3 regions of the Priestia sp. YIM B13552 genome follow, and region 2 is predicted to be linked to each of the others. Evidence: riboswitches for the same ligand, from Rfam matches in the RefSeq annotation. Region 2 holds a riboswitch; each other region holds the start of a gene.
The links. Region 2 has a riboswitch for cobalamin ahead of ACFX40_RS13105 ((2Fe-2S) ferredoxin domain-containing protein). Riboswitches for the same ligand answer to the same signal wherever they lie in the genome.
Positions count from the first base shown of each region.

Region 1 (2,270 bases), on a different contig from region 2:
GGCGACTGTTGAATGTGTCCGTAATAGGCGGCAATTTTTTATGTTTGCGAATTTGATTAAGCAAAGCTCTGCGCAAAGAATCGTTATGAAACACATCATGAACATACGTGCCAATAACGTTGTCTTTAACCGTTCCTTCTTTTTCATGCTCTACCACTGCAAAAGCTTTCGTGGTGCTCTTAGAAACTGTCTTTCCCATATGAATTTCGTAGCCTTCAATCAAAACTCTTTCATTTTCTAACTGGACATACCCAGAAACTCTTTCTGTTTTTTTGCTGGTTGTCATAACGGTTTCCACTGGAAGCAAGCCCAGCCCTTTAATGGATTCAATCCGAGATTCTACTGCATCAGGGTCTGTAATTGTCTCCCCTAGCATTTGATATCCTCCGCAGATGCCAATGACGTGAACGTTCGTTGTGTTCAAGACTTGATTAATGGCTAGAGCCAGGCCGCTTTCTTGTAAAAACTGAGCATCTTCAATCGTATTTTTGCTTCCTGGCAAAACAATTAAATCAGGCGTACCTAATTGCGACGGCTTGGTTACAAGCCTCACGTGACAGTCTTCTTCTAAGCTTAAAGGATCGATGTCTGTAAAATTTGAGATGCGCGGGTACGAGATGACCGCAATATCAATTTCTTTTAACGGATTCACAAGCGTTGAGTAATTTCTAAGTGATAACGAATCTTCCGCATCAATTTCCACGTTGTTCATATAAGGAATAACTCCTAGCACCGGAACACCCGTGTATTCTTCAAACCACTTCAACCCTGGTTTTAAAAGTTCTAAATCTCCTCGGAATTTATTAATTAACACCCCGATAACTCTAGACTTGTGTTCATCTGGAAGCAATTGAAGAGTACCCACTAGGCTCGCGAAAACTCCTCCTTTATCAATATCTCCTACTAACACAACGGGCGCTTCTGCTATTTTTGCAACACGCATATTTACGAGTTCCCGATCGTTCAAATTGACTTCGGCAGGACTTCCAGCGCCTTCAATCACAATTCGATCATAATGATTGGCAAGCTCTTTATAAGCTTCCGTGATAACGTTCAAACCTTCATTAAAAAATTCTTGCCGATACTGAAAAGCAAACATATTACGTAGCGGTTTTCCGTGAACAACAATTTGAGATTCATGATCACGAGTTGGTTTAATTAAAATAGGATTCATATTGGTTGTTGCTTCTACTCCAGCCGCTTCTGCTTGAATTCCTTGCGCTCTGCCAATTTCTTTTCCATCCATTGTAATGTATGAATTAAGCGCCATATTTTGCGATTTAAACGGTGCAGTTTGATAGCCGTCTTCTTTAAAAATACGGCAAAATGCTGTAGCAATCATGCTTTTTCCAGCGTCTGAGTGCGTTCCTTGAATCATAAGCGGTTTTCCTTTTTTCACTTTTTCCACTCCCTACCACATAAAAAAACCTTAACTGTAAAAGTCAAGGTTTGGTCATGCGCTCATTAACACATTGTCTTGACTTATTTCTCCCACCGAAAAATAAGGGGTTTTTAAAAGCAGGTCTCCTGGCTTATGCTTCATTTTACTTCTGCACCCTTCCTAGTTTGACTAGTGGGTCTTTGCAGGTTCATCCACATTTACAGTAGCGGGGGCTGCACCGGATTTACACCGATTTCCCTATTATCCTCCTTAGAGGCACTTTTAAAATCATTTATTCTTTATTGTAACGAATTTTATAACCATTCACAATAACGATTTTCTTCTATTATTATATATTACTGTGTTTATACTTATTTGGGTCTCGTATGCTATAATAACGATTATTTTCCAAACATCTTATGGAATAGCTAGGAAGGTGCTCACAGTTGAAGAAAAAAATCATTTATGTCTTTATCAGCGTGTTTGTTCTTTATATAGCAATCATATCTTTTTGTATGTATCAAACTGCTCACAAGTCTGTTCCACAAAACGCGGATTATGTGCTCGTTTTAGGTTCTAAAGTAGATGGTGATCAAATGTCTCCTAGTTTAAAAGAACGAGTAAAGACGGCTTTATCTTATTTACAAGCAAATCAACAGACAAAAGTTATCGTAACGGGCGGAAAAGGATCTGATGAAGAAATTTCTGAAGCAGAAGCAGCCTATCGTTTTCTGCGAAAAGAAGGAATTAAAAAGAATCGAATTATAAAAGAAGATCAGTCAACTTCTACTTTTGAGAATTTCACTTTTACTAAACAGAAAGTTGATATTCAACACAAAAAAGTCGTGCTTGTTAGCAGTGATTTTCATTTATTTCGCGCCTCTATTAT
Region 1 is NZ_JBHZOU010000006.1:169,882-172,151, forward strand. Features, by position in the region: gene ACFX40_RS21990 (cobyric acid synthase) at 1-1,408, opposite strand, end outside; cobalamin riboswitch at 1,501-1,680, opposite strand; gene ACFX40_RS21995 (YdcF family protein) at 1,828-2,270, shown strand, end outside.
Region 1: it holds a riboswitch for cobalamin, as region 2 does, so the genes downstream of both, ACFX40_RS21990 (cobyric acid synthase) here and ACFX40_RS13105 ((2Fe-2S) ferredoxin domain-containing protein) in region 2, are expected to answer to the same signal.

Region 2 (2,270 bases):
TTTGAATTTGAAACTGAAAAGCAGGCGAGAGAAGCTTTTGCCAAAACAAATGGCTGTAAAGTTCTTTCAGAAGTCGTGTATTATAATGATCCTCATTTAACATTGGTAGCTATATAAGTAGAAAAACAAGAGCTGATTTTTTGCTCTTGTTTTTTTATGGCTCTTTATATCCTATAAAAAGAATAGAGTTGAAATAAAAAAAAATGTACGCTATGATATGGTAGTTACTTCTATTATTCTGATAGTTTAAAAGGTTCATATATATCAAACAGCAACAGTAAAGATGCCAAGAAGGCTTAATAGGGAAACTGGTGAAAGACCAGTACTGCCCCCGCAACTGTAAGTGTGGACGAACGAGTATAACCACTGTGGAAAAATCACGGGAAGGTTCTCAAGTAGAATGATACACAAGTCAGGAGACCTGTCTTTATTGTGAAGTTTCTATTTCTCCGGGGAGCGGGAAGGGAAACGTTGGCTTAAAGTGGCATTCGTGTACACTCTTATTCTGACGTTTTACCCGCTCGCATATTAGCGAAGCGGGTTTTTCTCGTATCGCAAAACTACATATCGTGCAAAAAAGGTGCGCAATGTCCACATTGCGTTAAATGGGAAGTCTGGTGTGAAGCCAGCGCGGTACCCGCCACTGTGAAGATGAGCTGATTGCATATGCCACTGTATTCGGGAAGGCGCAATCAAGTGATGAATCGAAGTCAGGAAACCAGCCTTTTTCTAATGCGAAGCTTACCCTACGGGATATAGGTGGAAGTGCAAAAACTTAGTTTGAATTTTTCTGCGCCTCTATCATTGATAGAGGCGCTTTTTTTAGTAAAGGAGCGAATGAGTGTGACGACGTGGAACTTAAATGGAACAAAACATCACGTATTGATTTGTAATGGAAGCAGCTGTATGAGAAAAGGTGGAGAAGAAGCCACGCAAGCTATTCGAAATAAAGTGACAGAACTGGATTTGGATGAAACGGTTCATACAACGCGTACACGTTGTAACGGACGATGCAAAGATGCTCCTGTAGCTATCGTCTATCCTTCAGGAGATTGGTACAAGCAGGTCACTGAAACCGTGGCTCATCGGATTGTCGAAGAACATTTAGCAGGAGGCTGCAGTATAAAGGAATCGCTTATTTATGAATATGATCAAAATGGTTTCGTTTCTCCGGAAAACAGTGACTCCATAGAAGGAATTGACAAAGTAAAAAGTAACGCATAAAGGAGGAGCTAGCATGAAAGGTAAACTTTTAGTTATTGGATTTGGGCCGGGAAGCTTTGAACATATTACACAGCGAGCAAGAGAAGCCATTCAAGAAAGTGATATGATCATCGGTTACAAAACCTATGTGGAATTAATTCAAGGACTGTTAACGAATCAGCAAATTATTAGTACGGGAATGACCGAAGAAGTAAGCCGTGCACAGGAAGCTGTAAAGCAAGCTGAAGCAGGAAAAACCGTAGCTGTCATTTCGAGCGGAGATGCGGGAGTATACGGAATGGCAGGCCTTGTGTATGAAGTGTTGATTGAAAAAGGCTGGAAAAAAGAAACGGGCGTAGAGCTGGAAGTAATTCCTGGCATTTCGGCTATCAATTCATGCGCATCTCTCCTTGGAGCGCCCGTGATGCACGATGCTTGTACAATTAGTTTAAGTGACCACCTTACGCCTTGGGAGCTAATCGAAAAAAGAATTGAAGCAGCTGCACAAGCAGATTTTGTAGTGGCTTTTTACAACCCAAAGAGCGGAAGACGAACAAGACAAATTGTTGAAGCGCAAAGAATTCTATTAAAGTATCGTTCCCCTGATACGCCTGTTGGTCTTGTGAAAAGCGCTTATCGTGACCGTGAAGAAGTCGTAATGACCAACTTAAAAGACATGTTAAATCATGAAATTGGCATGCTGACTACCGTTGTTGTCGGAAATTCATCTACGTTCTTTTACGACGATTTAATGATTACACCGCGCGGATATCAGCGAAAATATACCCTCAACCAAACGGAGCAGCCGCTAAGACCGCATCAGCGACTTCGAAAAGAAGCAGAACCATGGGCTCTCGATCAAGAAGAGACTGTAAAGCAAACAGCTTCGACTATTGAAGCAGTTCAGACCAAAACAGAAGAAACAGCAACTTCACGAGCTCTTGCAGAAGAAGCGCTTCAAGCAATTTTAGGTGAACCTACTTCTGCGGTCGTACGTCAGCCAGTACAGTCTATTTTCGAAGTGGCGGTTAGTCCAGGACTTGCTAATAAGAAATTCACGCCTGTTC
Region 2 is NZ_JBHZOU010000003.1:193,269-195,538, forward strand. Features, by position in the region: gene ACFX40_RS13100 (hypothetical protein) at 1-117, shown strand, start outside; cobalamin riboswitch at 265-443, shown strand; cobalamin riboswitch at 562-741, shown strand; gene ACFX40_RS13105 ((2Fe-2S) ferredoxin domain-containing protein) at 844-1,224, shown strand; gene cobJ (precorrin-3B C(17)-methyltransferase) at 1,238-2,270, shown strand, end outside.

Region 3 (2,270 bases), 640 kb from region 2:
CAAATATTGCTCATACTCCAAAGAAGGAGTATCTGAATAATAGTCTTTGTGAACAAATCGATTGTAAAAGGTGTCCGTTTCCGTAATGCCTGTTCCTAAAACCCCTGAGCTGTATGTTTTATAAGAAGTCTCGGTTTTCATGATTAAAAGCTCAGGCCGTTCTTCAATTTTAAGATGTGAAAAGGGACCAATCCCCTTTTCAATTCGAACTGGAATATGGTCCCTCTTCTTATTTATTGTACACCTCAGGGTATACTGCTTTTGCTAAGTCCTCTAAGCCATCTACAATACGAGGTCCTAAGCGATTGATTTTGTTTTGATCAACCTTCTCGATGTTACCCTCTTTTACAGCAGTCATGCTGCTCCAAGCGGGACGCTTCATAATCTCATTTTTGTCTGCATCATACGTTGCGATAATAACGTCAGGGTTTAACTTAACAACTTGCTCTTCAGAAAACTTAACCCAACCCTTTTCACTAGCTGCTACGTTATCCGCACCGATCATAGTAAGCATTTCGTTCATGAACGTACCTTTTCCTGTTGTATAAATCTCAGGAGCTCCTGATACCTCTATCCATACTTTTTTACGATCTTCTTTTGAAATCGTTTTTGCTTTTTTCTCAATTGAAGCTACTTTTTCTTTCATGTCTTTAATTGTTTGATTAGCTTCTTTTGTTTTACCTGTTAATTTACCGATTTGCGTAATAGAATCATAAACCGTATCAAACGTTGTTGAATCTTTTACAACAAATACCGGAATACCCGCACTTTCAATTTGTTTAAATACTTCATCCGAAACGCCCATACTTGAAGCGTGTGCCAGCACTAAATCAGGATTTAAAGCAATAACTTTTTCCGCATTAACGTTCATATCTCCTACCTGCGCTTTTTTCTTTACGCTTTTAGGATAATCATCGTTGCTTGTAACACCGACTAATTTTTTTTCAAGGCCAAGGGCATATACAATCTCCGTATTACTTGGCATTAAGGAAACAATTTTCTTAGGCTGTTTTTTCAACGTGATTTCTTTATCACGCGCGTCTTTTACCTTCACTGGAAATGCAGCTTGTGACGTTTGTTTCGTATCTTGCTTCGTTTTTTTATCACTGTTGCTTTGGTTGCCTGCACCGCATGCAGCAAGTACGATGACTAACAGTGCAATAATGGAATACGAAAGCCATTTTTTCATCTAAATACTCCCCCTATATATTGTTCATTGTGAATACGAAACCTCCACGTTAAAGAAAAAGCAAATGATCATGCAAAAAGCAGCGCTATCCCGTTTTTCCGCTTTGACTATGTATACTGCTCGCAGGCAGCTTCAAAATAAAAAAGCTTTACTTTCAATTGAAAGCAAAGCAGGTAACGTCAAGATAAGCAGGAAAAGAATCCGTTCACTATACTTGATATGTATGTTCATTACCCTGCTTCACCCTTCCTCGAAGGTTTCACAGCTAACAATAAGGCAGGTCTCCTGACTTACGCACAGAGCGCTTACAGTGGCGGGACCGCGCTGGTTTTTCACCAGACTTCCCTTTTCACTCAATCTTTAAATTGAGACCTTATTGCTTTACGATTATTCACTTGTCCTAGTATACCCCACTCATGGAAAAATGGAAATAGCCATTCTCACAAAAAAAGCTGCGAGAATGCTCTCGCAGCTTAAGGAATTAAAGAGTTGCTAAAAATTCACGGACCGCTTCAGGCGTTTTAGCATTTGCACTGTGCAAGTGTGCAATTTTTTCACCGTTTTTATATACAAGAAGAGAAGGAATACCCATTACATTGTTTTCAGCAGAAAGTTCTTCAAACTCATCCTTATCAATTTTAAACCATGCTTTATCTGTATTTTCGTCAACGATTTCATCAATGAACATATCCAAACGTTTGCAATCAGGACACCACGTTGTCGTAAAAATCCCAACGCTTAGTGTTTCGTTCTTAATTTGTTCGCGAAATTGTTTTTCTTCCGTAAATTGTTTCATTATGTTACCTCCAACATCTATTCGTTCCTTCTCCCTATTCTATGGTAAGAAGTCTGACTTCATTATAAACGATTTTTTTATCATTGTGCTAATGTTTCAGCTTATTTAGACCATAACGGTTTTAGACGTAAAAAAATGCTAGCTTAAAAAAGCTAACATTTCGAAATCGCAGAATGTTGTGTCTATTATCAGCTAAACCATTTAGGCGGCATGTTTCGGTTCCAATAAATTTTCCCTAAATCATAATGCTTCTGAAAATTATCTGCAGCCGCATGATAGTGAAAA
Region 3 is NZ_JBHZOU010000003.1:829,519-831,788, forward strand. Features, by position in the region: gene ACFX40_RS16345 (adenosylcobinamide amidohydrolase) at 1-141, opposite strand, end outside; gene ACFX40_RS16350 (ABC transporter substrate-binding protein) at 230-1,189, opposite strand; cobalamin riboswitch at 1,448-1,580, opposite strand; gene ACFX40_RS16355 (thioredoxin family protein) at 1,671-1,985, opposite strand; gene ACFX40_RS16360 (YpjP family protein) at 2,174-2,270, opposite strand, start outside.
Region 3: it holds a riboswitch for cobalamin, as region 2 does, so the genes downstream of both, ACFX40_RS16350 (ABC transporter substrate-binding protein) here and ACFX40_RS13105 ((2Fe-2S) ferredoxin domain-containing protein) in region 2, are expected to answer to the same signal.